DNA from 4 places in the Bacillus sp. JZ34 genome. Region 2 is predicted to be linked to each of the others. Evidence: riboswitches for the same ligand, from Rfam matches in the RefSeq annotation. Region 2 holds a riboswitch; each other region holds the start of a gene.
What was found. Region 2 has a riboswitch for S-adenosylmethionine ahead of M1D90_RS00915 (5-methyltetrahydropteroyltriglutamate--homocysteine S-methyltransferase). Riboswitches for the same ligand answer to the same signal wherever they lie in the genome.
Positions count from the first base shown of each region.

Region 1 (7,758 bases), 680 kb from region 2:
TCGGCGGCGTTCCGCCGGAGGTGATGGGCATCGGTCCTGTTGAAGCTGTTCCAAGGGCGCTGAAGATGGCGGGACTTGAGCTCTCTGATATCGGTTTATTCGAATTAAATGAAGCATTTGCATCACAAGCGATCCAGGTGATCAGGTCGCTTGGCATCGATGAAGAAAAAGTCAATGTCAACGGTGGAGCGATTGCGCTCGGACATCCGCTCGGCTGCACGGGCACAAAGCTCACGCTGAAATTGATCCACGAAATGCGGCGGAGAAGCGAGCAATTCGGCGTTGTAACAATGTGTATCGGCGGAGGCATGGGAGCAGCAGGGGTATTCGAATTAGTTTAATCACAAGGGGGATGGAACAATGGAACAAACAAAAGACCATATGAAAAAAGGCGGAGCCTTTCTGATCGAAGAGGTGACGGCTGATCAGCTGTTTACACCGGAAGATTTCACAGATGAACATAAAATGATTGCCAAAACGACTGAAGATTATATTCTCGGAGATGTTTTGCCATACATCGACGAAATTGAAGAGCACAATTTCGATCACTCTGTCAGGCTCCTGAAAAAAGCTGGAGAACTCGGGCTTCTCGGTGCTGACGTTCCTGAAGAGTATGGCGGACTCGGGCTCGATAAAATCAGCTCGGCGCTGATTACCGAAAAATTCTCAAGAGCGGGAAGCTTTTCGTTATCGTACGGGGCGCACGTCGGGATCGGCACGCTTCCGATCGTATTTTTCGGAACCGAGGAGCAAAAGAAAAAGTATCTGCCGTCCCTTGCAACAGGGGAAAAATTTGCAGCCTATGCCTTAACAGAGCCTGGCTCCGGATCTGATGCATTAGGGGCAAAAACAACGGCCGTTTTGAATGAGGCGGGAACCCACTATATATTAAACGGTGAAAAGCAATGGATTACAAACTCAGCTTTTGCCGATGTTTTCATCGTCTACGCGAAAATAGACGGCGAACATTTTTCGGCCTTCATTGTGGAAAAAGATTACGAAGGTGTTTCCACAGGGCCTGAAGAGAAAAAAATGGGCATCAAAGGCTCTTCGACCCGTACGCTCATCTTAGACCAGGTTCAAGTTCCGAAAGAAAACCTTTTAGGCGAACCGGGAAAAGGGCATGTCATCGCCTTCAATATTTTAAATATCGGCCGCTATAAGCTTGCTGTCGGGACAATCGGCGCTTCCAAACGGGTCATCGAGCTGTCCGCTTCATACGCCAATCAGCGCCAGCAATTTAAGACGCCGATTTCAAAGTTCAGCTTAATCGGGGAAAAAATCGCCACTATGTCAGCCAGACTTTATGCGATGGAAAGCTCTGTTTATCGTACGGTCGGGCTGTTTGAAGACAAAATGGGCACCTTGAGCGAAGAAGAGCAAAAAGACGGGCGCCAGGTCGCGAAATCGATCGCTGAATATGCAATCGAATGCTCCCTTAACAAAGTATTTGGATCTGAAACGCTTGATTATATCGTTGATGAAGGCGTCCAAATCCACGGCGGTTACGGATTCATGCAGGAATACGAAGTGGAGCGGGCTTACCGCGATTCACGGATCAACCGGATTTTTGAAGGCACAAATGAAATCAACCGTCTCATCGTCCCGGGCACATACTTGAAAAAAGCGATGAAAGGCGAGCTTCCTCTGTTTGAGAAAGCGAAGGCGCTTCAGGAAGAACTGATGATGCTCATGCCTGAAGAACCAGGTGACGGCGTTTTGGAACAGGAAAAGTATCTGCTGAGAAACGCCAAAAAAATCGCGCTCATGATCGCGGGACTCGCCGCGCAAAAATATGGAAAAGCGCTCGACCAGGAGCAGGAAATCCTCGTGAATATCGCCGACATTGTCAGCCAGGTCTACGCCATGGAAGCAGCTATTTTGCGTACAGAAAAAGCCATCCAGGCAACCGGGGAAGACAAAAACGCCCAGAAAATTCTTTATACGCAGATTTTTGCACAAGTTGCCTTTCAGGAAATTGAAAGCCATGCCAAGGAATCGCTCATTGCGATGGAATCAGGTGATTCGCTGCGGATGATGCTGTCCGCGCTCCGCAAATTGACGCGCTTTACGCCTGTCAATGTCATTGAGAAAAAGCGCCAGGCAGCCAAGGGAGTCTTTGAAGCTGAGAAATATATCGTTTAAACGAAAAGCCCTGCTTAGGCGGGGTTTTTAGCTGTTATAGAATGGAGCACGGTTTTAGGTTTTTCATTCGATCTGTGTTAAAATTACCTCGATTAAATGAGAGGGGTGTGTATGTATGGCTTTGGATTTTTACTGGTATCCGAAATGCGGGACATGCCGCAAAGCGAAAAAATGGCTTGAAGACCATGGCAAAGAAATCAATGGGATACATATCGCAGAAGAGCCGCCAAGCAAGGAAAAACTGAAAGAGCTCTACGAGAAAAGCGGGCTTGAATTGAAGAAGTTTTTCAACACGAGCGGACAAAAATACCGTGAACTCGGCTTAAAAGACAAGCTGCAAAACATGTCTGAAGATGAGCAGCTGGAACTGCTGGCTTCGGACGGTATGCTGATCAAACGCCCGATTGCGACAGACGGCAGTAAAGTAACGGTCGGTTTTAAAGAAGATCAGTTTAAGACATACTGGTTATAACCCATCAAAATATGATATCTTCAATGTAGGATCGATTAAAACACTTTATGGAGGGGTTAGCATGAGCACACCGAAAGAGTTGCGTTATTCAGAAGAACACGAATGGGTGAAAACAGAAGGAGATAAAGTCAGAATCGGCATTACAGACTTCGCCCAATCCGAACTTGGAGACATCGTATTTGTCGAGCTTCCTGAAGTGGGAGACGAAATCAAAGCGGACGAGCCTTTTGGCAGCGTTGAATCCGTAAAGACCGTTTCTGAGCTGTATGCCCCGATCAACGGAAAAGTGGTCGAAGTGAACGAAGATCTGGAAGACAGCCCTGAATTCGTCAACGAGTCTCCGTATGAAAAGGCTTGGATGATTATCGTCGAGCCGTCCGATGCTTCTGAAATCGAAAATCTGATGACAGCCGAGCAATATGAGGACATGATAAAAGAAGACTAAGGATTATTCAGGATAGCCATGTGTCGTTTGGATACTCTATATCAAGAGGGGGTGTCCAAATTGACGCTGAAAAAAGAACGTATTGATATTACAGAACATGTGGAAAGCCGATTAAAAAACGGCGGAATGCAGCTGTACCATGAGAATGAGCTGATCGGCCGAATGACCGGAAAGGATCAATACGAGTTGAAATCTGGATATTCATTCCAAGATGAGAGATTTTACAAAACGGCGGATACCGTAAGCGGTCCGGATGCTAAATATGTAGACTGTGATGACCACCAAGGCTGGTGTTAATCAAGTCAGGCGGTGAACATTCACTGCCTTTTTTTACAAGTAAATCTTTAAAGGTGATCCATATGCCGGAAAATGAAAAAGTCATGATCGTCGAAGGGAAATCAGATAAGCAAAAAGTGAAGCATGTCATCGAAGAGCCCGTGGATATCATTTGCACAAACGGAACGATCAGCCAGGCAAAACTCGATGAATTCGCCGAAACGCTGTTTGATAAAGACGTTTATATCCTGGTGGATGCCGATGAATCAGGGGAAAAGCTCCGCCGGCAGCTGACGAGGGAGCTCCCCCAAGCTTCGCATCTATACATCGATAGGGTATACAAAGAAGTCGCTTCCGCCCCGAGTCAGCATGTTGCAGAAATATTAATTCGTTCAAACATCCGGGTACATACAAAATATTTATTATAAAACGTATTGAGGTGCGGTTCAACAGATGCAAGAACTCCAAGAAAAAGAGCTAAAACGGCTTGAACATGAGACCTGTCTTCTATATGTATACACGCCGTTCTGCGGAACGTGTCAGCTGGCCGGAAGAATGCTGGAAGTCGTTGATGAAATGATAAAGGACATTCCTTTTTATAAAAACAATCTCAATTATTCCCCGGCATTTGCCAAGCAGCAGGAAATAGAAAGCGTTCCATGCTTTATCCTTTACAAAAACGGGCAAGTCGTCAAAAAAGAATACGCTTTTCACTCCGTTTCCTACTTATACGATACGATTAAACAAAATGTTGTGGATTAAGGGCGGTTTTGACATATTTCTCGGGAAATAACCAGCAAAAACTTGTCGAGCAATTCCTAAAGGAACTCCTGCGGCAGACAGAGAATCTGTAAGTATGACCAATTTACAGGAGGTTATACAGTTGGAGAAAATGGGATTGATAGAAAGAGAGGACAAGGCTCTTTTTTTAAAACCTCTATTATCGACAACGGCTTTGCTGATTACGTTTCAAGGCGAGAAAGAAGCTTTTACGTTAGCGATCAACGAAAAAGGGGAAATGGAAAAATCTTCTCTTGCAGAGAAAGCTCATTTGACCTTTTTTGGAGAGCAAAGCGAGATTATTGACCTTCTTCACGGCGATATTTCATTGCAGCATCTCGTACAGCGCGGCACTGTTCAAGTAAAAGGCTCATTCAGAGCTTTATTGAAGCTTGAAGCGATTTTATGGCTGACGGACGGCTTTTTTAAAAACAGCGATCTTTATTCAGAGACATTTTAAAAATTTGAAAAATCGGCACATTCCGTGTATAAGTCGGACAGAGACGAGCGTTTACGTTCGTCTCTTTTCGCCGTAGGCCGATTGTCTTACGAAAAATAGTTGACAACTATTTTTTCGCATGATATCCTACTTTAAGAATTCCGATCATAATAATCAAAAAATAAATATATGATTCTCTTATCCAGAGAGGTGGAGGGAAGTGCCCTATGAAACCCGGCAACCATCAACACGTGTTGAAATGGTGCCAATTCACACGAAGCGTTATGCTTTGAAAGATGAGAGAAAGGCCCGGACTATTCAAAAGCCTTTCTGCTCATGTGTGCAGAAAGGCTTTTTTCATTGTTTGATCAGGAATTTAGACAACTATGAGAATTGAGCAAGAAAGCAGGTGATGGCTTTTGATAAATCTTCAAAATGTTTCAAAGATTTATCGGTCAAAGCATGGAGATGTCAATGCTGTCCAGGATGTCACCCTTACGATTAAAAAAGGTGAAATCTTCGGAATTATTGGATATAGCGGAGCTGGAAAAAGCTCCTTGATCCGTCTTTTGAACGGACTTGAACAGCCGACTTCAGGCACGGTTGAAGTAGCCGGCAGAACAATCAGTGAGATCAAAGGGAAGAAGCTGAGGAATGCAAGGCAGGAAATCAGCATGATTTTCCAGCACTTCAACCTATTGTGGTCAAGAACGGTCCGCGACAATATTGCGTTTCCGCTGGAGATCGCCGGTGTCAGCAAAGCAAAACGTCTGAAAAGAGTCGCTGAACTGATAAAGCTTGTCGGACTTGAAGGCAAGGAAAATGCCTACCCTTCACAGCTTAGCGGAGGCCAAAAGCAGCGCGTCGGCATCGCTCGGGCGCTCGCAAACAATCCGAAAGTTCTCTTATGCGATGAAGCGACATCAGCGCTTGATCCGCAGACGACTGACTCGATCCTGGGTCTTCTGTCCGATATCAATGAAAGGCTCGGACTGACCATTGTCCTGATTACTCATGAAATGCATGTCATCAGGAAAATCTGCCACAGAGTGGCCGTCATGGAAAACGGAAAGGTCGTGGAAGAAGGCGATGTGCTGAACGTATTCCTCAAGCCGCAGGAAGAAATGACAAAGCGCTTTGTTCAGCAGGTAACAGAACCGGTGGAAACACAGGAAACGCTGAAGCATTTCCTCGAAGAAACGACATCCGGGCGGACGATCAAGCTCACCTTCGTCGGTGAAGCGGCCGAATCGCCGCTGATCACACAGATCATTCGGAAGTTCGATGTTGAAGTCAACATCCTTCAAGGCAAAATCTCGCAAACTCAGGACGGCGCATACGGTTCATTGTTCATTCATGTCGACGGATATGAAAACGAGGTCAATGATGTGGTCGATTTCATCAAGAGCCGTCAAGTAGAAGCAGAGGTGATCACGAATGTTTGAAAAACTGTTTCCAAACGTAGATATGGAGCAGCTGTGGGAAGCTACGTATGAAACGATATATATGACAGGAATTTCCCTATTGTTTGCTTTTATCATCGGAGTGATTCTCGGTATGCTGCTGTATCTGACTTCAAAAGGAAACATTTGGCAGAATCGAGTCGTGAACGGTGTAATCTCGGCAATCGTCAATGTGTTCAGGTCTATTCCTTTTATTATATTGATTATTTTGCTGCTTGGTTTCACAAAGTTTTTAATGAACACGATCTTGGGGCCGAACGCCGCACTTCCGGCTTTGATTATCGCATCCGCTCCGTTCTATGCCCGCCTGGTTGAAATCGCTTTGCGCGAAGTTGATAAGGGCGTGATTGAAGCGGCAAAATCGATGGGAGCCAAAACATCGACGATCATATTTAAAGTGCTCCTGCCCGAATCGATGCCGGCCTTGATCTCTGGCATTACGGTTACGGCGATTGCACTGATCGGTTCGACGGCGATGGCCGGAGCAATCGGTTCAGGCGGACTCGGGAACCTTGCCTATGTAAACGGTTTTCAGATGAACAATCCCGATATTATACTCATCGCCACTATTTTCATCTTAGCTATTGTGTTTATCATCCAGTTTATCGGGGATTTTATAACAAATAAATTAGACAAACGTTAGGGAGGACATCAACATGAAAAAAGGTTTATTAACAGCTTTATTCATCATTTTTGCAGGCGTTTTAGCCGCTTGCGGATCTTCCAGCAGCGAAGGGGATAAAGACAGCAAAGTCATCACAGTCGGAGCGACGCCGACGCCTCACGCTGAAATCCTTGAAGAAGCAAAGCCGCTTTTGAAAGAAAAAGGCTATGAGCTTAAAATCAAAAATTTCACGGACTACAAACTGATCAACAAGGCGCTTGCAACGAAAGATCTCGATGCGAACTACTTCCAGCACGTCCCGTATCTTGAACAGGAAATGAAAGAAAATAAAGACTACGATCTTGTTAACGTCGGCGCGGTACACCTTGAGCCATTCGGCATTTACTCTAAAAAGTATAAATCTTTAAAAGACCTTCCTGACGGTGCAAAAATTATTATGAGCAACAACGCCGCTGAACAGGGCCGCATGCTTGCAATGCTTGAAAATGCCGGACTGATCAAGCTGAAATCAGGCATTGAAAAAGTGGATGCGACAGTAAAAGATATTACAGAAAACAAGAAAAACCTCAAAATCAAAAATGATGTGGCGCCTGAAATGACGGCAAAAGCATACGAAGCCAATGAAGCTGACGCAGTGTTCATCAATGTGAACTACGCGATCCAAAACAAGCTCAATCCGAAAACTGATTCAATCGAGCTTGAGTCTCCAAAAGACAATCCTTACGCTAACATCATCGCCGTCCGCAAAGGCGACGAAGATTCTGACAAGGTGAAAGCTCTGATGGACGTATTGCGCTCTGAGGACATTAAAAAGTTCATCGACAAAAAATATGAAGGCTCTGTCATTTCTGTTTCTGAGTAAATGAAAGAACACCCCGGTTTTGGAGAAAACCGGGGTTTTTTCGCGTATTTTTTGAAAAGAGGCTCATAATAAAAAAAGACTACCAACTGAAAATGGAGGAACAAAACGTGAATCAGCATGAATCAGAAAGCATTATCGAATCCGCACTGCATGAATATAAAGCAGGGATCGGCATCTTTTCCGAAAAAATGCCCGGAATTGCCGCCAAATACAACGAATTTACAGAGGAATGCTTTAAAAAAGGCGCGCTC
Region 1 is NZ_CP096403.1:870,099-877,856, forward strand. Features, by position in the region: gene M1D90_RS04255 (acetyl-CoA C-acetyltransferase) at 1-341, shown strand, start outside; gene M1D90_RS04260 (acyl-CoA dehydrogenase family protein) at 361-2,145, shown strand; gene M1D90_RS04265 (arsenate reductase family protein) at 2,261-2,617, shown strand; gene gcvH (glycine cleavage system protein GcvH) at 2,679-3,062, shown strand; gene M1D90_RS04275 (YusG family protein) at 3,123-3,359, shown strand; gene M1D90_RS04280 (toprim domain-containing protein) at 3,422-3,766, shown strand; gene M1D90_RS04285 (thioredoxin family protein) at 3,792-4,100, shown strand; gene M1D90_RS04290 (SCP2 sterol-binding domain-containing protein) at 4,222-4,578, shown strand; SAM riboswitch class I at 4,753-4,860, shown strand; gene metN (methionine ABC transporter ATP-binding protein MetN) at 4,977-6,002, shown strand; gene M1D90_RS04300 (methionine ABC transporter permease) at 5,995-6,663, shown strand; gene metQ (methionine ABC transporter substrate-binding lipoprotein MetQ) at 6,677-7,507, shown strand; gene M1D90_RS04310 (carboxymuconolactone decarboxylase family protein) at 7,600-7,758, shown strand, end outside.
Region 1: another riboswitch for S-adenosylmethionine. It lies ahead of metN (methionine ABC transporter ATP-binding protein MetN); the one in region 2 lies ahead of M1D90_RS00915 (5-methyltetrahydropteroyltriglutamate--homocysteine S-methyltransferase).

Region 2 (7,758 bases):
CGGCCGTAATGGCGATCTGATGACCGAAATTTCTTGAGAAATTGATGCATTTTACTGCCGGGTCTGACTGAGCAAGCGACTTCAGCATGTGAATGCTGTCATCGCTTGAACCGTCGTTTACAAAAATCAGTTCATAAGGGTCGCCTGTCGAGTCCATGACGGTTTTTAATCGGTCATAGGTGCTTTGAAGCACTTCCGCTTCGTTGTAGACAGGGACTACGATTGAAAATGTGACTTGTCTCTGCATATTCATCACCTTTCCTTTCATCAATCAAGCTCCACTTTATAAAGCGTCTGATTTCCGCCAGGTCCGCCTGACTGGGAATCGTTATCTGAAGAAGAGCTGCTGTATTCGTTTTTTGAAATTTCTTTTCCGTTTTCTTTAATCCAGTTAGTGATTTCTGAGTTGTCTTGGCCTCGACCGTCGCCGATCATGAAGTACTTGACTTCGCCGTTTTTGACGAGCTTCTCAAGTTTTTCAACCGTCAAAATCGGGTCGCTTCCAGAGAATCCGCCCATCGCCATGACAGCTTTACCTGTTTTGATGATGTAAGATTGAGCAGACGTTGCGCTGGAGACCGCAAATAAATATTTTTCACCCGTGTTGTTCTTTTCAAGGTAGCTCAACAGTTCTTCATCGACTGATTCGCCGCTTCCAGGGCTGCCGCCGCTTGGTCCGCCTTGTTGACGGCCGCTTGCGCCTTCGCCGTTCTGATTTTGGCTGTTTTGGCCGGAACCGGTATCAGTTGAAGAATCATTGCTGTTTGAACCAGGACCGAAGCCAGGTCCGTTATTGTTGTTTTGATCACTGTCTGTTTGACCGTCTTGGCTGCCGAATCTGGGAGGTCCGCTGCCGTTGTTATTCTGCATCTTCCCTCCGCCACCGCCGCCAAATGATTGTGCGGATTTAGGTCCGGCCTGCGGAATCATGCCGTTTACACCGTCAGCGAGCGTTGCTGTTGTCCAATAGAAAGGTCCGATCAGCATGCCGAGCAGCGCTGCAAGTGATACATAGTAGCTGAATGACTTTCCTTTTTTGAAAAAGATGAGAAGGCAGCTTGTGACAATGCCAAAAGCGCCGATCAATATGCTCCAGACGATGCCGATTTCGCTGAGATAAGGACTCAAAATATACAATTCAAATGCGGTTGTCAGCAAAATTCCGATCGGCAGAAGCTGTTTTTTCCAGCCGCTTTCCTCCTGATAGAGGCGAACGAGCGCTATCCAGCCTGCACCTGATAAAGCGGCAATCGGTGCTGCCAGCATGATCAGATAGTAATGGTGGAAGAATCCTGCGACGCTGAAGAATGCAGCGACTGGCAGAAGCCACATCATCCAGAAAATCGTTTCAGTCGTTATTTCATTGAATTTGGGTTGACCGCGAAGGCCCGTGATCAGCAAACCGATGATGCCGAAGAGTACAAACGGGATGAGCCAGCTTGCCTGTCCGGAAAGCTCGGATTGGAATAGTCTGAGAGGGCCGGGGTTTCCTGTGCCAAACATGCCGCTCGTGCCGCCGCCGGGACCTCCGCCGCCGCTTTGAACATCACCCTGCTGGCCGTCCGGTCCGCCTGAAGGCATCTCGCCCCCGCTCGGCGGAGCCATTTGTCCATTTGTCGAGTCTGAGTTGTTTTCGGTATCGCCGCTTTGCTGCTGCGGCATTTTCTGCTGCTGGTTCTTTTGATTTTGATCAGATGAGGAGGTTCCGCCCCCGCCAGCACCGTTTTGGCCTGTGAGACGCTGGATGCCGTTGTAGCCAAACGCCAGCTCAAGGACAGAGTTGGTCTGGCTGCTTCCAATATAAGGGCGCGAACTCTCCGGCTGACTATCGACGACTACCGCCCAGGAAACGGAAACGCCTGCCAGAACGATCAAGGCTGTGATAAGAGACACAATTTTTTTGCGAATCGTCGTTTTTGCTGCAATCATGTAAAACAGCAGGAATGCCGGTAATACCATGTATGCTTGCAGCATTTTGACGTTAAAGCCGACGCCGACCATACAGAATGCGCCGAGCAGCCAGCCGATTTTTCCTTTCCGGACTGCTTTAAACAACATCCAGGTTGCAATCATCAAACAAAGGGTGAGAATGCTGTCGACGTTGTTTGTATGGCTGACCGCAACGGCAATCGGCGTACACGCCATAATAAGAGCTGAAATTCTGGCCGCCGTTTTGCCAAAAGTAGGTTTTACAATAAAGTACAACAGTGCTACGGAAATCACTTCGGCAATCGCTTCAGGAAGAACGACGCTCCAGCCGTGCACGCCGAACACAAGTGCAAAAAGTGTCTGAATCCAGAGTGCAACCGGCGGTTTATCAACTGTTACAAAGCCTGCTGGATCAAATGATGCGTAAAAAAAGTTATGAAAACTTTGGGTCATACTTTCAACGGCCGCCGTATAGTAGGCGTTGTCTGTGTCACTATTCCAGATGCCGTACAAGTTTAAAGCTGCAGATAATACAAGAATGAAGACCAGGAATATATCGATTTTCCTTTTCTTAATCATTGTTCGATCACCTCACTAAAGAGCATTATAGAAGCCAAATATGATCAAACTATGAACAAATCAAGAAGGAATTTTAAATTGTATAGAGGGGCAAAAAAAAGAGACATGCCGTCAGGAGGCATGTCTCAAATATGAGGTGTTATTTCCATACGTCTTCTGCGATCTCGACGACATGACGCAGTTTTTCCCATTGCTGCTCTTCTGTCAGGAGATTGCCTTCTTCTGTGGAGGCAAAGCCGCACTGCGGGCTTAGGCACAATTGGTTCAGGTCGACGAAGCGAGCTGCTTCGTCGATGCGCCGCTTAATATCATCCGGGTTTTCAAGCTCTCCGAATTTTGATGTGATCAGGCCGAGGACGATCTGCAAGTCTTTCCGTTTGACATAGCGAAGCGGTTCGAAGCCGCCGGAGCGCTCGTCATCAAATTCAAGGAAAAGTCCGTCTAAATTGAGTCCGTCGAAAATCGTTTCTGCAGCCGCATCGTAGCCGCCTTCCGCCACCCATGTTGACTGGAAGTTGCCGCGGCAGATGTGCATGGTGACCGTCAAATCGTCCGGGCGTCCTTCAACTGCTTCATTAATCGTGTTGGCGAAGGACTGGCGCAGTTCATCAGGCTGGCGGCCGAAGGCTTTGATCTGCTCATGTCCTTTGTCTGAGAAAAATACCGACCAGGCCGTGTCATCCAGTTGCAAATAGCGGCAGCCGGCATCGTAAAATGCGCGGATCGCTTTTTTGTAAGCCTGCGCGACATCGTGATGGAACTCATCCAGATCCTCGTACGGGCTTTCTCCAAGTTTTCCTCTGAAAAACAGCATATTCGGGCTCGGAATCGTCATTTTCGGCGTATGTGTGCCCGCAATATCATGAAGAAATTTATAATCTTCCAGCATCGGATGGTTTGTAAAATCGACTTTGCTTGTTACTTTGATTCCGCGCGGCTTCGTTTCAACATTATGAAATTGAATGCCCTTGTCCGCTGTATATCCTTCTACGCCGTCAAGCCCTTCAAGAAAATCGAAATGCCACCATGACCTGCGGAATTCCCCGTCAGTAACGGCTTTAAGGCCAATTTCTTTTTGCTTTTCGACAATGCGCTTGATCTCTTCGTTTTCGACTTCGCGCAGTTGTTCAGCGCTAATTTCACCGTTCGCTTTTTGAATACGCGCTTTTTTTACGGGCGCAGACCTTAAAAGACTCCCCACCTGATCAGCTCTGTACGGTCCGATTTTTTTCCCAGGCGTTTGCTTCAGTACATCGGTTGATTGTGTCATGCTTCATCCCTCTTTCTTTATAGACATAAAAAAGCTCTTCCCGATAAGGAAGAGCTTGATATATTCAATCTCCTCCTTATCTTCAAGAGCACGAACATGCTCTTAAGGATTTAGCACCATTCTGTCATAGACAGCGGTTGCCGGGTTTCACAGGGCCAGTCCCTCCACCACTCTTGATAAGGAAAACCTTTTTATGCAATTTTTTAATAATTTTAATATTAATACTTTTTATAAAAATGTCAATGGGTTTAAAAAAACTATTTGGTTTTTCATTTTCTTCTTCTGCGGTTAAACCGGAGGGCGTATCGAATCAGCGTAAGAATTTTTTGTCAAGACAGTCTTTCAAATGGTCAACAAGGTGCTGAACGAACAGGGTGAATTAGAATATTTTTCAATTTTTATCTCCGAAAATAGAAACTTTCTCGCGAGTTTACCGGTCTATCATGTGTACCTGATTTCAAAATGGGTATGATAAACAATGACAGATTAAGGAGGGTTCTTATGAACAAAAAAACAGTGTTTAAAGCGTTAGGTATGCTGATAACAGGGGTATTGTTTTTTGCGCTGTACGGTGCGGCCGCACTTCCTTCTGCACACGCGGCAAATGAAAAAAAGCCGACGGTCACGAGCCATACTTACAAAAACATTAAGGCTTTGAAATACCCGCAGGTTGCAAATGTAAGCAGCAAATCTCTCCAAAATAGGATCAACAAAGATTTTAAACGTTATATTGAGCAGTCCTACAAAGATTATGTAAAAAACAAGAAAGACGGCCAACAGCACGGATACCAAACAGATTATCAAACGTCCTTTGAAGTGAAATACTGGACCGGCCAAAAGCTGAGCATTCTGACAAGTAATTACGTCTACTCCGGCGGAGCGCACGGAAATACGGCAGTCCGCTCTTTCAACTATGACCTTGCCTCTAAAAAGCGGGTGTATTTATCAGATATCTTAAATACAAAATCGAAAATGGATAAGACAAAAACATACATTTACGACTATATTCAAAAACACAGCGACATTTTCTTCCCGGATGTGAAGAAGAAAGACATCGTCCTTGGTAAAAACACGGCTTTTTATTACACAAAAGACGGCATTGCGATCGTCTTCCAGCAATACGATGTCGCTCCTTATGCTGCCGGAAATCCGGTCGTTGCCGTGCCGAAAACGGTGTATCAATAAATAACAGCCCCTGTTTCGCAGGGGTTTTTGTTTTGAGGGAAGAAGGAATGGGGAGGTTATGGAAGCCTTTTCATGAAGTGGCAGCTGACGGGCATGATTCAGCCCGCAGTCCGTTCGCAGATTTTTTCTAAATCGAATAGCTCGCAGACATAGAACATGCACTGCCGGCCGCTGATAATCTGATATTTTTTAAAAGCATATGTCCGGTCTGCTGAAACAGGTACATGTTGTGTGAAATGTTTTCCCAGGCAGTCGCCCGTACTGAAAATTTCACGCCTTGACTCCAGTTCTGCAATGATTTTCCCGATGGGAAGCCTTTCTGCCTGCAAATCTTGTTTGATGGCGGGCGGCAGTAAGTTTGTTTTAACATAGACATAATTATAAGATAAATAATCATCGCCTGTTTTCAAAGAGGAAGTTCTAAACAAGATGTCATCATCGCGTTGAAACAGCCTCGCTTCTTCAGGTGACAGCTTGTCATAATCAATATTATTTTGCTGAAAAACTTCGATTTCGGCTTTGCCACCGATCAGCGTTTCAATCGCTTTGGTTGTTGAACCATCGGTTTTGGTTAACATGTCTTTTACAATAGCAACTAGAGTTTCAGGAAAAAAGTGGCTTACGCTCAATGAAAGGCACCCCCGTACCAAAATTAGAATTTTTTGAAAACTTGTCTTTAAATTTATCATGTGGAGATGCGTTTGTCTAGAAAAATAAGTTAAATTTTAGGTTAGTAATGTAAATTTTATATTTTTAACAATTGGATAGATCAGGATATGTATGGAAAAAGGAGACGTCAATGTCTCCTTTTTTTGTGCGATTCATTTAAGTCGTCTCTCCTTCTAAAAGCTGTACGGGCAAATAGGTTTCCAGCGGTAAATCATCGAATTCGCCTTCGATGGCTTTGGACAAAATCTCGATGGCCGTCTTGGAAATGAGTTCAATCGGCTGCTGGATGGTTGTCAATTCCGGGAGGATGGACTGAACGGCTTCCGTTCCGTCGTAGCCGATCACCTTTAATTGCCCGGGAATGTCTTTTCCGCGTTTTTTTGCTTCGGTGATGACTGTAGCGGCCATGAGGTCATCGCTGGCAAAAATGCCGTCAGCCGCAGGCTGTTCATCAAACAGTTTTGAGATGATTTCCCGGTAATTTTGATGAAAGGGAACCTCATATGTAATCGGCTGCCTTCCGTGTTGTCGCATCACATCTTCATATGCTTTTCGTCTAAGATTTGCCGGTGTTTTCAGCTCAATTGGTCCGTTGAGATGGATGATGTGCCGGCAGCCTTTTGCAATTAACAGTTCTGTCGCTTTTCTTCCTCCGTCATAGTTATTGGAGCCGATGACGGGAATCGTTTCCGATAAGTAATGATCGATGGCGACAATCGGCAGGTTTTGCCGATGATAGTTTAAGATTCCCCTGTTGTAGGTCACGGCGATGACGCCGTCCACTTGATTTCGCATCAGCATTTCCAAGTATTTTTCTTCTTTGTCTTTGCGGTTCAAGCTGTTGCAAAGCAGCAGTTTGTAGCCCATGGCAGCGCAGATGCTCTCAATATGAAAGGCCAGTTCGCCGAAAAACGGGTTGCTGGAGTTAGGGATGATGAGCCCTATTAAATGAGTTCGTTTACGAAATAAAGAGCGGGCCAAATCGTTTGGAAAGTAATTGATTTCTTCCATCGCTTTATAGACTTTTTCTTTTGTTTTTTCACTAATATAGCCGCGGTTATTTAATACCCGTGATACGGTTGTTGGTGAAACTCCCGCTTTTTTTGCAACGTCGTGAATGCTAGGCTTCATTCCCTTTTCCCCCTGCTAGTTTACTGAAATGGCTTACAATTCTCGTCACGCACTTATTTTAGAGAATCGGACTGATATGTGCAAGAAAATGCCATGATTCTGAGAAATGTACCGGGATGAATAATTGGGGAAAAAATATGTCAACCGGTTGACATGTAAAACCGGTTGACATACAATTCACTTGAAAGCGCTTTTATCTGTTGATTTATGAAAAATGGGGGGAAGTGACAAAGATGAAAAGGTGGCTCTTCGGAATTTTTTCATTGTTACTGATGTTTGCGATGTGGGGCTGCAGCAATAGCAAAAGTGCAAATAGCCAAGATGGGAAAACGCTTACGATGTGGGTGCACGTATCTGATGATAGTGAAGAAGGAAAGGTCTATCAAAAGCGGGTGGACGCTTTTAATAAAAAGTATGCCTCTGAAAATGTCAAGGCCAAAGTTGATTTCATTCCCAGAAGCGGAAACGGTGGCGGATATGAAGACAAAGTGAACGCGGCGCTGACAACGAACACCCTGCCGGATGTGATCACTTTGGACGGACCGAATACGGCGGCTTATGCGAAATCAGGCGTAATTGCGCCATTGGATGAGTATATCAAAGACCAGGACGATTTATTGCCGAGCATTAAGCAACAGGGAACCTACCAAGGGAAACTGTATGCGATCGGCGTCAGCGAATCGTCGGTCGGTATTTACTATAACAAAAAAATGCTGAAGGACGCCGGCGTTGATTTGAAAACGCTGCCAACGGTTGAGAATCCATGGACGTGGGACGAATTCCTTGAGCTTTGCAAAAAGCTGAAAAATAAATATGACAAACCGGCCATCGATATGCAGTTGCAGTCAAAAGACGAAATGCTGACCTATGCGCTATTGCCATTTGTTTGGTCGGCTGGCGGTGATGTCCTTTCAAAAGACGGCAAGAAGTCGGAGGGTGTTTTTAACGACAAACCGACCGCTGCAGCGATGACATTTATTCAAACAATGCTGAAG
Region 2 is NZ_CP096403.1:191,496-199,253, forward strand. Features, by position in the region: gene M1D90_RS00905 (glycosyltransferase family 2 protein) at 1-268, opposite strand, end outside; gene M1D90_RS00910 (glycosyltransferase family 39 protein) at 268-2,508, opposite strand; gene M1D90_RS00915 (5-methyltetrahydropteroyltriglutamate--homocysteine S-methyltransferase) at 2,648-3,778, opposite strand; SAM riboswitch class I at 3,852-3,961, opposite strand; gene M1D90_RS00920 (DUF3298 and DUF4163 domain-containing protein) at 4,280-4,963, shown strand; gene M1D90_RS00925 (chorismate--pyruvate lyase family protein) at 5,062-5,592, opposite strand; gene M1D90_RS00930 (LacI family DNA-binding transcriptional regulator) at 5,789-6,763, opposite strand; gene M1D90_RS00935 (ABC transporter substrate-binding protein) at 6,997-7,758, shown strand, end outside.

Region 3 (7,758 bases), 2.0 Mb from region 2:
CGGTTCCATGCGATCGGCTATAAAATATTGGCTACGGAAGGAACGGCCGGCTATTTAAGAGACGCATCCGTACCTGTTAAAACCGTCGGGAAAATCGGCGAAGAAGGCACAAATCTCCTTGATGTCATTCGAAACGGGGAAGCGCAGTTCGTCGTCAATACGCTGACAAAAGGGAAGCAGCCGGCAAGGGACGGCTTCAGAATCAGACGCGAATCCGTTGAAAACGGCGTTGCCTGCCTGACATCCCTTGATACGGCGGAAGCGATTTTGCGGGTGCTTGAAAGCATGAGCTTCCGCGCCGATCATATGCCGGCGATTAGAATTGAGCAAAAGGCGGCCGTCAGATGAGAAAAGGGTATATGACAGTCCGTTCAAACAAGTGTATCGCGGATCATATTTATCAAATGGTACTGGAAGGGGAGATTGCCGAAGTTTGCGGCGCTCCCGGCCAGTTTCTTCACATCAAGGTCTCAGATTCCCTCACGCCGCTTTTGAGGCGGCCGATCAGCATCGCCGACATCAACAGAGCCGCCCGGCAGGTGACCATCATCTTTCGCAAGGATGGGGAAGGCACGAGTCTCCTGTCTTTAAAACAGGAAGGAGATCAGATCGATGTCCTTGGTCCGCTCGGCAACGGTTTTCCGGCTGAATCGCTTGAACCGGGGAAAACGGCTCTTCTTGTCGGAGGGGGGATCGGTGTTCCGCCGCTTTACGAGCTGAGCAAACAGCTGACAAATAGAGGGGTGCACGCGATCCATGTGTTAGGATTTGCTTCTGCAAAAGACGTCTTTTACGAACAGGAATTCAGCCGTTTCGGGCGTGTGTATGTGGCAACCGCAGACGGCACCCGAGGTTCAAAGGGATTTGTTACAGATGTCATTGAAAACGAGGGGCTTCAGTTTGACTGCATAATGGCCTGCGGACCGACGCCGATGCTGAAAGCTTTAAAACAGCGCTATCCGGATAAAGAGGTTTATCTGTCAATGGAAGAGCGCATGGGATGCGGGATCGGCGCTTGCTTTGCCTGTGTCTGCCATACGGAAGAAAGCGAAACATCTTATGTGAAGGTATGCCTTGACGGTCCTGTTTTCAAAGCCCAGGAGGTGCTGTTATGATGCTAGAAGTCAATTTGCCGGGCCTTCAATTGAAAAATCCGATCATGCCGGCTTCAGGCTGCTTCGGATTCGGGAGAGAATTTGCGAACTTTTACGATCTTTCACGTCTCGGTGCGATCATGATTAAAGCGACGACGAGCGAACCGCGCTTCGGGAATCCGACGCCGCGCGTCGCCGAGACGCAAGCCGGCATGCTTAATGCCATCGGTCTGCAAAATCCGGGTTTAGAGGCTGTCATGGAACACGAATTGCCGTGGCTCGAACAGTTCGATACACCGATTATCGCCAATGTCGCCGGCTCGCAGATCGACGATTATGTTGAAGTGGCTGAAGAAATCAGCAAAGCGCCGAATGTTCATGCGCTCGAGCTGAATATTTCCTGTCCTAACGTGAAAACGGGAGGGATCGCCTTTGGTACGCAGCCGGAAATGGCCAGTGAGCTGACGAAAGCGGTGAAAGAGGTTGCGAGCGTTCCCGTCTATGTGAAGCTGTCGCCGAATGTCGCGAATATTACCGACATCGCTCTTGCCATAGAAGAAGCGGGAGCGGACGGTTTGACGATGATCAACACCCTGATCGGGATGCGGCTCGACTTAAAAACGGGAAAGCCGATCTTGGCGAACAAAACCGGCGGATTATCAGGCCCTGCTGTTAAACCGGTGGCCATCAGAATGGTGCATGAAGTCAGCCAAAAAGTCAGCATTCCGATCATCGGCATGGGCGGTGTCCAGTCAGCGGAAGATGTGCTTGAGTTTTTGCTGGCGGGTGCGAGCGCAGTCGCCGTCGGCACCGCAAACTTTGTTAATCCGTTTGTTTGTCCCGAAATCATTGCCGATTTGCCGCGCGTTTTAGAAAAATACGGATACCGTTCGTTGAACGAGTGTATCGGAAGGAGCTGGAAGGATGAAACATACGCCGCCCATCATCGCGCTTGATTTTGCATCAGCACAGGAAACATATGCGTTTTTGGACCGGTTTCATGGAGAAGAGCTTTTCGTGAAGGTGGGCATGGAGCTTTTTTATCAGGAAGGGCCGGCCATCCTTGAAAAGTTACAGGAGCGCGGCTGCCGCATTTTCCTTGATCTAAAATGCCACGACATTCCAACGACCGTATACAAGGCGATGAAAAGGCTGGCGGGGTTAGGCGTCAGCCTTGTCAATGTGCACGCAGCAGGTGGAAAGCAAATGATGGAGTCGGCGCTTGAAGGCCTTGAAGCGGGGACTCCGGCAGGCCGAAAACGCCCTTCATTAATTGCTGTGACCCAGCTGACAAGCACCTCTTCAGAAATGCTTCAGCAAGAGCTGCTGATTGAAACGCCGCTTCTCGATACAGTTGTTCACTACAGCAAGTTGGCTAAAGAAAGCGGACTTGACGGTGTCGTCTGCTCCGTCCATGAAGCCGAACACATTTACCGGGCCGCGTCTTTAGATTTTCTGACCGTGACACCCGGAATTCGCATGGCGGATGACAAAAACAACGACCAGGTCCGGGTGGCGACGCCTGGCTACGCAAGGGAAAAAGGCGTGTCGGCGATCGTTGTCGGCCGTTCGATTACACAGGCGGAAGATCCTGTGTCAGCCTACAGAAGAATAGGACATGAGTGGGAGGGAACCAAGGCATGAAAACAGACATTGCAAACCATTTATTAAGAATCAAAGCGGTTTTCCTGCGCCCGAACGAGCCGTTTACATGGGCGAGCGGCATCTTGTCGCCCATCTACTGCGACAATCGTTTGACGCTTTCATATCCGGAAGTAAGGGATGATATAGCTTCAGGGCTTGCCGGACTGATTCAAGACAAGTTTCCCGGAGCCGAAATGATCGCCGGTACGGCAACTGCGGGAATCCCCCATGCCGCGCTTGCCGCCGACAGGCTGAGCCTGCCGATGTGCTACGTCAGAAGCAAACCGAAGGCGCACGGCAAAGGAAACCAAATTGAAGGCGCTGTTGTAAAAGGACAAAAAGTCGTTGTAATTGAAGATTTAATTTCAACGGGAGGAAGCGTCCTTGAAGCGGCAGCCGCTCTCACAGAGGCGGGATGTGAAGTGCTCGGTGTCGCCGCCATTTTCACTTACGGGCTTCCTAAAGCCGCCGCCGCCTTCAGCGAAGCGGGCGTTGAATACCGCACGCTGACTGATTACGATACATTGACAGAGGCTGCGCTTGCCGGCGGATATATCAGCGAACAGGATGCCGCCAAACTGAAAGAATGGAAGGCGGATCCTGAAAGCAAGTCTTGGATGGATTAATGAAAAAAGCCGTATTCTCCTAATGGGAGAACGGCTTTTTTTGCGTCTTTTTGCAGATTTAAAAATAGTAAAATCGGATTATTTTTATTTTTTATTAATCCTATAAAAAAAGTCGGGTTGACTTTTGTTCGAATTGTGCTAAAATTTTAAAATAACAAAAGCAAACTTATCAAGAGCGGTGGAGGGACTGGTCCGATGAAACCCGGCAACCTGCGTGTGAAGCGTAAGGTGCTACTTCCAGCAAAATGCCCTCATTTTGAGAGATAAGGAATAGCGGAGTTCCTCGTCTTTCTTTCAAATTTGGAAGAAAGATTTTAATTTTTAGGGGCAGAGGAGGAGCTAGAAGTGAAGACAGATGAACAGCTTGAAAAGGTGATCATCAAAATGAAAGACATGCTGAAAGACATGAATTACGGATCGATCACATTCGTTGTTCAGGACGGCAAAGTCATTCAAATCGAAAAAAATGAAAAAATAAGATTGAAATAGCTGACTAGACAAACTAGAGGCGGTTTTCACAGTTTTTTTCTGCTGGAAGCCGTTTTTTTGTTGGCGAAAAAAGGGGGAACCGAAAATTTTTACTTACAGCACATGGGAAGAACCAAATATCTCTTTTCAGGAAGATGACTCTTATAAAGGAGCGCTGTCCGTCTTGAAATGGGCGTACGGACATTACGGAAATCAGCTTGTATATGCGTGCAGCTTCGGAATTGAGGGAATCGTCCTGATCGATTTGATTTATAAGGTGAAAAAAGATGCGGTCATCGTTTTCCTTGATACGGGATTTCATTTTAAAGAAACGTATGAAACGATCGACGCTGTCAAAGAACGATATCCAGGCCTTCAGATTATCATGAAAACACCGGAGCTTACCGTCGAAGAGCAGGCGAAAGAATATGGGGACGAACTATGGAAGACCGCTCCGAATTCCTGCTGTGAAATGAGGAAGGTCATTCCTCTCCGCGAGACGCTTTCAGGCTACCCGGCGTGGCTGTCGGGCCTGCGCCGCGAGCAATCGCCCGGGCGGAGCAAAACGAATTTTTTGAACAAAGATGAAAAATTCAAGTCTATCAAAGTTTGTCCGCTCATTCATTGGACGTGGAAGGATATTTGGAGATATGTGACAAAGCACGATCTCCCGTATAATCCGCTTCATGATCAAGGCTACCCGAGCATCGGCTGCGCTCCGTGCACCTCTCCGGCCTTTACAATGGATGATCTTCGATCAGGCCGCTGGAACGGATCGGCTAAAACAGAATGCGGATTACACGAGTAAGGAGATGAGTCATGGAACTTGCCGCCATTTTATTTAGCATGTTTTTTGCGATGAATATCGGAGCGAGCGGTGCAGCTGCTTCAATGGGAATCGCCTATGGATCTGAAGCCGTCAAAAAGAAGTTTCACGCACTAATAATCTGTGCAGCAGGCGTTCTCTCGGGCGCCGTCATCGGCGGAGGAAACGTCGTGAAAACGATCAGCTCAGGCATCATTCCCGAACGGGTGATTTCGCTTGAAATCGTCTGCATTATTATCGGCTCGGCGGCACTGTCGCTCTTTATCGCAAATGTACTCGGCATCCCGCTTTCGACAAGTGAAGTGACGGTCGGATCTGTTGTCGGAGTAGGTGTTGCTTACCAAGTTTTATATGTGAAATCTTTGCTTGTCATCGTCTCATTTTGGGTCGTTGTACCAATCGTCGCTTTTACCTTTACATTTGCGATGGCAAACATCATGAAAAAAACGATCAAACGTCCAGCCTCGGGAAAGAAAGCAAAGGTTTTGGCGGTCATTCTGTTGATCACCGGGTTTTTTGAAGCCTTCTCAGCAGGCATGAACAATGTCGCAAATGCTGTCGGACCTCTGGTGGCGGCGCATGTTTTGACAGTCGGGGAAGGAACGCTCTACGGCGGACTGTTTGTCGCGCTGGGCGCCCTTTTACTGGGCAGGCGCGTTCTTGAAACAAACGGCAAAAAAATAACGAAATTTTCAAAAGGAGAGGGGATCATCCTTTCCGGAACAGGAGCCGGGCTTGTCATCATCAGTTCGATTTTCGGTTTGCCGGTTCCGCTTGCGCAAGTCACATCATCTTCTATTATAGGGATGGGAATGGCAAAAAACGGCGGCAATGTCTTTCATAAACAAGTGGTCAAAACGATGCTGAAAGTATGGGTCGTCTCGCCGTTCCTTTCATTAAGCTTGTCTTATATGCTGGTCAGCCTTTTATTAAAAGGAGACTATTATGCTCTCATCGTCGTCACAAGCGTCCTTCTGGCATCTGTCGGGACGATCAGCCTGATGAGAGCAGTCAAAAAAGAGCACAGCTCCGTCCATGAACAAGGCGGAGGAATTTAAACACAAAGTAGGGGGAAACAAGTTTATGAGTTTAGCACCACACGGCGGTGTATTGGTTAACCGCGTCAATGAAGCATACGATTTTCAACATATCGCACAGGAAATTGAACTGGATTTAATGGCTTTTTCAGATTTGGAGCTGATCGGAATCGGAGCGTACAGCCCGATCCAAGGCTTTATGACAGAGAAAGACTATCTGTCCGTTGTCGAAAATATGAGACTGTCAAGCGGCGAAGTATGGACGCTTCCGATCGCTCTGCCTGTTGACGAGCAAAAAGCTTCAAGCTTAAAAGCGGGGGACACCGTCCGCCTCACCTATAATGGGGAAACATACGGCGTCATCGAGATCGAAGACATCTATACGCCGGACAAGAAAACGGAAGCCGTCAATATCTATAAAACCGACGAACTCGAGCATCCGGGCGTCAAAAAATTGTTTGACCGCGGCAGCGTTTATGTGGGCGGGCCGATCACTCTCATTAAACGGAGCGTAAAGCAATTCCCGGCCCACACATTCGAACCTCTGGAAACAAGAAAAAAATTCGCAGAACTCGGCTGGAAAACGATCGTCGGATTCCAGACGAGAAATCCGGTTCACAGAGCGCACGAATACATTCAAAAAACGGCGCTCGAGACAGTAGACGGTCTTTTCCTCAATCCGCTCGTCGGGGAAACAAAATCAGACGATATTCCGGCTGATGTCCGCATGGAAAGCTATCAGGTGCTGCTTGACGGCTACTATCCAAAAGACCGCGTCTTTCTCGGCGTTTTTCCGGCGGCGATGCGCTATGCGGGGCCGAAGGAAGCAATCTTCCATGCGCTTGTCAGAAAGAACTACGGATGTACGCATTTTATCGTCGGAAGAGACCATGCCGGAGTCGGCGATTACTACGGCACATATGAAGCGCAGGAACTGTTCGATCAGTTCGCGCCGGAAGAGATCGGCATTACGCCGCTGAAATTCGAACACAGCTTCTACTGCAATGTCTGCGGTTCAATGGCTACGGCGAAAACGTGCCCTCACAGCAAAGAACATCATGTCATTTTGTCCGGCACAAAGGTGAGGGGCATGCTGAGAAACGGCGAGTTCCCGCCGAGCACATTCAGCCGTCCAGAAGTCATTCAAACATTAATCAAAGGCTTAACGGCCGGGGTTTCTTAAGGGGGAGCATCTCTTGGTAAATAAAGATATTGTCTGGCATGAAGCGTCCATTACAAAACGGGAATATCATGAGAAAAATAAACATAAAAGCTCGATCGTTTGGCTGACGGGCTTGAGCGGTTCAGGAAAATCAACAATTGCCAATGCCGCAGCGCGTGAGTTGTTTGAACAAGGCTACCAGGTCACGGTGCTCGACGGCGACAACGTCAGGCACGGACTGAACAAGGACCTCGGGTTTTCCGATGAAGACCGGAAGGAAAACATCCGCCGGATCGGCGAGGTCGCGAAGCTCTTTGTCGAACAGGGGACGATCGTCATTACGGCGTTCATTTCCCCTTTTAAAGAAGACCGCGGGCTTGTCAGACAGCTCGTCGAGGAAGATGAGTTTCATGAAGTTTATGTGAAATGCGATTTGGCGACGTGCGAGGAGCGCGACCCGAAAGGCTTGTATAAAAAAGCGAGAAACGGAGAAATTCCATTTTTCACGGGGATCGATTCGCCTTATGAAGAGCCTGAAACGCCTGAACTAGTCCTTGATACAGGCGCACATAACCGGGAAGAGTGCAAAAATCAGCTCGTCCAATACGTGAAAGATCAAACGAAATAAAATGCGGGTGAAATAGGAAAGTGCTGCACATGCACTTTCCTATTTCATAAAGAAAACGTTTGGTTTTTGTGATATTTTCAGGCACCAAACGCTTTCTTTATGATTTATAATGAATTGAAGAAGACGTTGATCAGATCGGGGGGAAATCTAAGATGGGGAAAGTATATATCGTTGGGGCAGGTCCTGGAGACCCCGATTTACTGACGATCAAAGCTTTAAAAGCCATCCAGACAGCCGATGTCATTTTGTATGACAGGCTTGTGAATAAACAGA
Region 3 is NZ_CP096403.1:2,620,874-2,628,631, reverse strand. Features, by position in the region: gene carB (carbamoyl-phosphate synthase (glutamine-hydrolyzing) large subunit) at 1-348, shown strand, start outside; gene M1D90_RS13230 (dihydroorotate dehydrogenase electron transfer subunit) at 345-1,115, shown strand; gene M1D90_RS13225 (dihydroorotate dehydrogenase) at 1,115-2,050, shown strand; gene pyrF (orotidine-5'-phosphate decarboxylase) at 2,019-2,738, shown strand; gene pyrE (orotate phosphoribosyltransferase) at 2,735-3,364, shown strand; SAM riboswitch class I at 3,528-3,634, shown strand; gene M1D90_RS13210 (YezD family protein) at 3,737-3,853, shown strand; gene M1D90_RS13205 (phosphoadenylyl-sulfate reductase) at 3,939-4,640, shown strand; gene M1D90_RS13200 (inorganic phosphate transporter) at 4,652-5,716, shown strand; gene sat (sulfate adenylyltransferase) at 5,742-6,878, shown strand; gene cysC (adenylyl-sulfate kinase) at 6,892-7,485, shown strand; gene cobA (uroporphyrinogen-III C-methyltransferase) at 7,638-7,758, shown strand, end outside.
Region 3: another riboswitch for S-adenosylmethionine. It lies ahead of M1D90_RS13210 (YezD family protein); the one in region 2 lies ahead of M1D90_RS00915 (5-methyltetrahydropteroyltriglutamate--homocysteine S-methyltransferase).

Region 4 (7,758 bases), 1.2 Mb from region 2:
GATCAGCGCCACATATGAAGCGATGACAAATTTGCCGAGCTTGGCAATGCTGTCGAGATCGCTCGTTGCAATCGTTTTTGTCATGATCGCCAATACACCGTAAGGCGTCAGCCTCAGAATCAACGTCACTACACGCATAATGATCGCATACACGGCATCAACCATCTTTTTGAAAAGCTCAGCTTGTTCAGGCTGTTTTCGATTGACCCCGAGATACGCGATTCCAAGGAAAGCCGCAAAAATAACAACGGCGATCGTTGATGTCGGTCTTGCTCCCGTAAAATCTAAAAACGGATTCCCCGGAAGAAGCTCGACAATTTGCTGTGGAAGTGTTTTGGCTTCCATGTCCTGCGATTTCTGTTCGAGTTCCGCCCCTCTCATTGACTCTGCCTGGCCTTGATCCACATGGACAGCCTGCAGGTCGAAAGCAAGTGCGGACGCGATTCCCACCGCAGCAGCGACAGCTGTCGTCGCGATCAAGAGGCCGATGATCAATCCGCTGATTTTTCCGATATTGTGCGTCAGTTTAAGCTTTGTAAAAGCACCCAAAATCGAGATGAATACAAGCGGCATAACGATCATCTGCAAAAGCTTCACATAGCCGCCGCCTGCAATATTAAACCAATCAGATGTCTGCGTAATCGTTTCTGAAGACGAACCATATATAAAATGCAAAGCGAATCCAAAAACAATGCCGATTCCCAGAGCGGTAAATACCCGCTTAGAAAACGAAACATGTTTTTTTTGCATCATATAAAGGAGCGCCATCAGGCCGAGCATGACGATAATATTAATAACAACAAATAATGTCATGGTAACAAAAGCACCCCCAGAATTTTTTACATTTAAAAACTATAGTACAACAAACCTGATTGGTCAAGTAGGAATTATCGATGTATTTCAATATATGACCCGGGAATCAATTGCGCGACTGACATTTTATTCGCCGATGTCTTTCAGTGGAACAAAAGTCGGCAGCTGTGCACCGTCAAACTCTTTTTTGATCAATTCAGCGGTATCGTCTGATTGGTACAGCTCAACGATTTTTTTCAAATCTTCACGGTCCCGGTCTTCTGTTCTGGCCGCAATAATGTTGATGTACGGTGTCGCTGTTTCGTCTTCCAGTTTAATCGAATCTTTGACAGGATGGAAGCCAGCGTCAACCGCTATGCCGTTGTTGATAACAGATGCAGCGACGTCGGGAAGCACGCGCGGCGTTTGCTCTGCGGCCACCGTTGTGATTTTGAGTTTTTTAGGATTTTCTTTAATCGCATCAAGCGTTCCGTTTCCGTCAAATCCGTCCTTTAATTGAAGCAGGCCGGCGGACTCCAACAGGAGCAAGGCCCTGCCCATGTTCGTCGCTTCGCTCGGAACAGCGATTTCCGCGCCGTTTGGTATATCGTCAGGCGAATCATACTTCTCGGAATAAATGCCCATCGGAGCGATGATCGTTGTGCCGATCGGCGATAGTTCAAGATTGCGTTCCTTTTTGAATGCATTAAAGTAAGATATCGTCTGAAATGCATTGGCGTCAATGTCACCGCCTGCCAAAGCCTGGTTCGGCTGAACATAATCAGAATATTTGACGATTTCAAGCTTTAAGCCTTCTTTCTCGGCTTTTTTCTTCACATAGTCCCAGATTCTTGTATCCGTTCCGCTGATGCCGATTTTAATGGTTTTCGCATCAGAGTCTGCCGCACACCCCGCGATCACTCCCGCAAGCAGCAGTAAAATGATAACAAATGTGAACTTTTTCATCATAGCTGTCTCCCTCTCTGTTTATCTTCTTCTCAATTTTTTGGACAGAACGTTTCCGGATGTCTGCAATCCCTGCACAACGATGACGAGAATTGCAACCGTGATGATCATCGTCAGCGTGTCAAACCTTTGGTAGCCGTATGTGATCGCCAAATCCCCAAGACCGCCGGCGCCTATCGCACCAGCCATCGCCGACGCTCCGACCAATCCGACAGTTGCCACCGTAAAACTCAGCACAAGCGAACCGAGCGCTTCCGGAATCAGAAACCGGAAGATGATCTGCCGCGGAGTCGCTCCCATTGCTTCAGCGGCTTCAATGACTCCCGGATCGACTTCAAGCAGAGAGTTCTCGACGAGCCTTGCGATGTAAGGCCCCGCATAAAAAGTCAGGGGAACAATCGCTGCCGATGTGCCGATGGACGTCCCCACAATCAGCCTTGTCACCGGAATTAAAGCAACCATCAAGATGATAAACGGAACGGACCGGAAAATGTTAATGATCATATTGACAACCGTAAAAACTGCCGGATTTTCAAGCAGATGCCCCTTCCTTGTGACAACCAGCAAAATGCCGAGCGGAATGCCGATCACGCTTGAAAATAAAAGCGAGAAAACCGTCATTTGAATCGTCTGAACCAGTGCGTCAATGATTTGGTCATATGTAACAAGCATGCTTATACCTCCCTGATGCGAATGTTTTCTCTGCGGATATATTCGAGCGCCCGCCCGATTTCACCGTCTTCCCCCTGCAGTTCAACCGTCATACTGCCAAACGGAATTCCCTGAAGCTCTGTAATCGTTCCGTGCAGAATGTTGACTTCTACGTCAAACCGCTTTGCCACTTGCGAAAGAAATGGCTTCCCGGAAGATTCGCCGACAAATTGAAGCTGGTAGAGATGCTTCACATTTAATTTTTGAATCGATTCAGGTATCTCGTGGTCGATGGCTGATTTGACAAAGCTTTTGGCCGTTTCGGTTTCCGGCGCGGAAAACACGTCAAACACGCTGCCTGATTCAATGATCCTTCCTTTTTCAATGACCGCGACTTTGTCGCAGATTTCTTTTGCCACATTCATTTCATGAGTGATCAACAAAATCGTGATGTTATATTGTTCGTTGACGCGCTTCAGCAGCTTCAAAATATCGCCGGTCGTCTGCGGGTCAAGCGCGGATGTCGCTTCATCACAGAGCAGAACCTCCGGATTTGTCGCCAGCGCCCGGGCAATGCCGACGCGCTGCTTTTGGCCGCCCGACAGCTGATCCGGATAATCGCGGGCTTTATCCTCAAGTCCGACAAAATGGAGCAGTTCCGTCACTTTTTGCTTGATTTCGGCTTTCGGTGTTTTGACAAGCGCGAGCGGCTCAGCGACATTAGCGAAAATCGTCTTTGAATTTAACAGGTTAAAATGCTGAAATACCATGCCGATCTTCCTTTTAACAGCTCGAATCTCAGCTTTCGACAGAGACATTAAGTCTCTTCCGCCGACGAATACCTTTCCGGCCGTCGGTTTTTCAAGGAAGTTCACACAGCGGATCAGCGTGCTTTTCCCTGCGCCGCTGAATCCGATGACGCCGTATATTTCCCCTTTATCTACATGAAGGTCGATTCCATTGAGCGCATGAACCTTCTGTCCGCCGCTTTCATAGACCTTTTCAACGCCTTCAAATGTAATCATGATGATCTTCCTCCTCTTTTTGGCTAACAAAAAAGGCTCCCTCTTAAAAAATAAGAAGAAGCCTTAGACGACACGAAGTAAATAGAGTGGTCCGCTCTCTTCTTATCTTCCAAGCCCGTACGGCTTGTTGGATGTGGCACAGTATTCTGCTGTATGCAGAACCCGCTGCCGAGGCTTCATAGGGCCAATTCCCTCCGCCTCTCTAAATAAGAAGTGTTGATGCATGAAGTTTTACCTAACTTTACAGCTTCTTTGAAATGTTGTCAATCAGAATTGTGAAAATTTCAAAAACCCGCTTTTCAATGCTTTATTTTTCGCCCTGATTATTAAATTTCACTTTTTTTAAAAAAATTGTGTTTAGCAGTTGTAATTTCGCTTAAACACTGGTAAAGTAAAGGTAATTATTTTTGTTCGAACTATCTTTAAGAAGAAAGTTTTGTAAGAGTTTTCGTCTTGGAAGTTTGTTTTAGAGCAAGAATAGTGAATTTAAGCGTTATCGCTTTAGGAGGAAATTTCATGCTAGAAGGTAAAGTAAAATGGTTTAACTCTGAAAAAGGTTTCGGATTCATCGAAGTTGAAGGACAAGACGATGTATTCGTTCATTTCTCTGCTATTCAAGGCGAAGGCTTCAAAACTTTGGAAGAAGGCCAATCTGTATCTTTCGAAATCGTTGAAGGAAACCGCGGACCACAAGCTGCTAACGTAACAAAAGCGTAAGCTGTGAACCGCTGATCTTCATACAGGACTGCTGACCGAATGTCAGCAGTCTTTTTATATTTAAAAAAAGCCTGACGCCCGGAAAACCGGCGTCAGGCTTTTTTTGCGAAAACCGCTTATGAAGCGATGTCTCTTTTTGTGAATGCACCAAAGGCGAGCACATGAAAAACGATAAAATAGACAGCCAGCACCACAATCGAGAATCCCAGCGTCATGTCTGAAACAAGCGGAGATCCGTCAAAGTATTGAGTGAGATCAGTGTTGGCAAATAAGATGTATTTCACCCAATCAAATTTCGTTGCGAGCAAGTTTGTCACCGTTCCGCCCATTGCCAAAAGGAAAATTGAAATACCTACGGCAAGCGAGCTGTTTCTGAAAACAGCTGAAATCATAAAGGCCATTGTCGCCATCATCAAAAGCGATATTGAATTCAGCAAATAGCTGCCGGCCAAGTGCAGCAGCAGGCTTTTTTCTTCAACGGTTCCATCGGCGTACGCCAAGTGAACCTGGCTGCCGTCGCCTGCCCCGAATAAAGCAAGGCCTGTGATACCCGCGCTTGCGAACAGAATGAAAAGCAAAGCCAATGCAAAAAGCAGAACTGTAAAATATTTTGCCAGCAAAATTTTAAAGCGGCTGATCGGCCTGATGACAAGCAGCTTCACCGTTCCCCAGTTGAATTCATTCGCAACGATTCCCGCAGCCACCGTGATCACAAACAGACCGAGGAGAGGAATGTTGCCGCTCGCGTCGCTGATGAACGACAGGGCCGAATAGTCCCCGTCTTCCGGCAAATCGTGCTTGATTCGATACTCATTAATGGCGGTCGACCGTTCATAGCTTTTTTCAAGTGCCGGATTATTGACCCCTTTAAGTTGTTCTTTCATATCTTTATTTTCCTGCATCAATTCTTTTTTCCAGTCCGGGTTTTGGTCTGTCTCTCCGATCATCTTTGTGAGAACGCCCAGCCCGATGGCAGATAACAGCAAAATCGCAATCATGACATATGTGCCTTTTCGATTAAAAATTTTGATCCATTCATTTACGATGAGATTAAACATGCTGAGCTTCCTCCTTCTCTGCGGTGATTTCCAGGAACCGGTCTTCCAGCGATTTGTTCACAGCCTTCACTTCATATAGGCGGACACCGTTGTCTGACAAGTGTTTGATCAAATCAGGCACTTCATCCTTTTGAAGACTGAGCTCTATCCCGCCTTCCGCTTCGTCAACCTTCATCTTTTTGAAGGCAGCCGCTTCCCGCATCAGAGCCTGATTGTCATCCGCTTGAATATAATAGCGCTTCTTTTCATCCCGAGCGGGTCCGTGCACATGCTGAATATCCCGGAGCTTTCCGTTCTGGATAATGGCGATCCTGTCGCACATCAGCTCCATTTCTGAAAGCAGGTGGCTTGAAACGATGACCGCCATACCTCTTTCTCTCGTCAGCTTTCTTAAATGATCGCGAATTTCCCGGATACCGGCCGGATCAAGCCCGTTCGTCGGCTCATCGAGAATCAAGAGCTTCGGATCGTGCAAAAGGCTTTGGGCCAGGCCAAGCCTTTGTCTCATTCCTAAAGAATACGTTTTGACCTTATCGTTGATCCTGTTTTTCAATCCGACAAGCTCGACGATTTCGTCAATTTTCTGTTTCGTCACGCCTTTCGTCATGCGCGCGTATTGCTGAAGGTTTTGATAGCCCGTTAAAAATTTATACAGTTCCGGATTTTCAACGATCGCTCCGATATGCCGCGCGGCCTTTTCAAAATTTTCTTTTACGCTGACGCCGCACACGGCGATTTCACCGGCGGTGATGTTCATATGCCCGACAATCATCCGGATCGTCGTCGTTTTTCCGGCGCCGTTCGGACCTAGGAAGCCGAATATTTCGCCTGCCCGCACGTCAAAGCTCAAGCCGTCGATAATCTTTTTCCCCCTGATCGTTTTTGATACATTTTTTAATTCCAAAAGTGTTTCCACTGTTTCTCCTCCAGCCTTTTCAATTTTTTTCTTCAATAAACCGTTTCAGCCATTCCAAAAGCGACATTCCGGATTCCTCGCGCAGCTGTTCGACATCCTTTTTTTCTTCAATTCGGCCATTTAAGACGACGACGACCTCATCCAAAATTTGTTCAATTTCATGAATCTCATGGGTGGCGATGACGATTGTCTGCTTATCAAGCTCCAAATATGTAAGAAGGCTTTTGACGATCGATTCTCTCACCATCGGATCAAGACCGGAAAACGGCTCATCAAGCAGCACGACTGCTGCATCGCGCGCCAATGTGAGCGCGAGCTTCAGCCTGCCCCGGTTGCCTTTGGAAAGCTTGCCGATTTTTTTATCCCCGTCGATTTTCATGTCCTTTAACAGGTCCCACGCTTTATTTATACGGAAATCGGAAAACTGGGTTTCATAAAAGTGAATCATATCCTTGACCCGAAATGGATCGTAGAACATATCGAGCTCTGTTAAATAGGCGATGTTCTTCGTCTCCTTTCTGGCTGAATCAGCTTTTAAAGAAATGCTCCAGAATCTCTGCACTTGATGAACAGCGCCTCGAATAATCCATAAGCATTGTAGATCAACAAGGAAATTTCCCGGATGAATTTTTGATAGCCGAATATTTTCTGAGCGCTTCATCTATCGTTCGAAAGAACATCACCTCATGTGGAAAAAACACGGAGCCTAAAAAGACAGCGATATTGACAAGAAGCAAATGACGCGGAAAACAGGCTGTTGCTGCTTGAGAGCAGAACGCTTCTGACAATCAGCCCGAAAATGAATAAACTAGCGCGGGAAATCAATTGGTATACAACAGCAATAACGCACTGTTGTTCGGATTATATAACCAAAGCTGCGTCTTTCCTTCCAGACCGAGCTGTATCAGAGTACTGCATCAGTAGTACGAGGGAAATCACAAGTAATATTGCAAAAAAGCGCAAATAAAAAAAGCAAACCCGCTGGTTCCCAGCGAATTTGCCTTTAATCCTGTTCCCGCTTTTTCATGGATTTTAATGCTTTTCGGTAATCCATATCGTCCATTTCCGTTTTCTCGGAATGGTTTTTTTCCTCTTTTGGATGTTGAAGTTTTTGCAGAATCGCCCGATAGGTTTGATCATTCATTTCGAACGGATCTTGCTGATCGGCTTCAACTTGCTCAGCGACTTCTTCTTCCTGAACATGAGGAATGCCAGCTTCAGCTGCCGCGTTATCCTCATGTTCGGGTTTATCCTGTGAAGACGCCGACCGCACATTAAATACCACCAGACCGATAATGACGAGGACAGCAGCGATGATGGTCAATATAATGGTCATGTCAAATCGCTCCTCACTGTCCTGCTGTAAAGCGGTCTGTCACTTGGGCGACGCGTCTGCCTAAAGCCCGGCCCAGCTCCAGGCCTTCTTCGCCGATCAGTTCGTCACTGTCGACAGGACACGTGATGCCTGCACCGTAATAAGACCCGTATAAAGCATTTTCAGGTACATTTCCAGGCAAGCCGACGACCATCATGCCTTGATGAAGCATCGGTGTTATTAAGTTGAGCATTGTCGCCTCAAGACCGCCGTGAGTTGTCGCTGTTGTGCAGAAGACTGCGCCGATCTTATTGATCA
Region 4 is NZ_CP096403.1:3,363,136-3,370,893, forward strand. Features, by position in the region: gene M1D90_RS17130 (L-cystine transporter) at 1-813, opposite strand, end outside; gene M1D90_RS17135 (MetQ/NlpA family ABC transporter substrate-binding protein) at 940-1,758, opposite strand; gene M1D90_RS17140 (methionine ABC transporter permease) at 1,780-2,430, opposite strand; gene M1D90_RS17145 (methionine ABC transporter ATP-binding protein) at 2,433-3,434, opposite strand; SAM riboswitch class I at 3,534-3,647, opposite strand; gene cspB (cold shock-like protein CspB) at 3,951-4,151, shown strand; gene M1D90_RS17155 (ABC transporter permease) at 4,268-5,209, opposite strand; gene M1D90_RS17160 (ABC transporter ATP-binding protein) at 5,202-6,125, opposite strand; gene M1D90_RS17165 (ATP-binding cassette domain-containing protein) at 6,145-6,687, opposite strand; gene M1D90_RS17170 (hypothetical protein) at 7,129-7,461, opposite strand; gene M1D90_RS17175 (NAD(P)H-dependent oxidoreductase) at 7,475-7,758, opposite strand, start outside.
Region 4: another riboswitch for S-adenosylmethionine. It lies ahead of M1D90_RS17145 (methionine ABC transporter ATP-binding protein); the one in region 2 lies ahead of M1D90_RS00915 (5-methyltetrahydropteroyltriglutamate--homocysteine S-methyltransferase).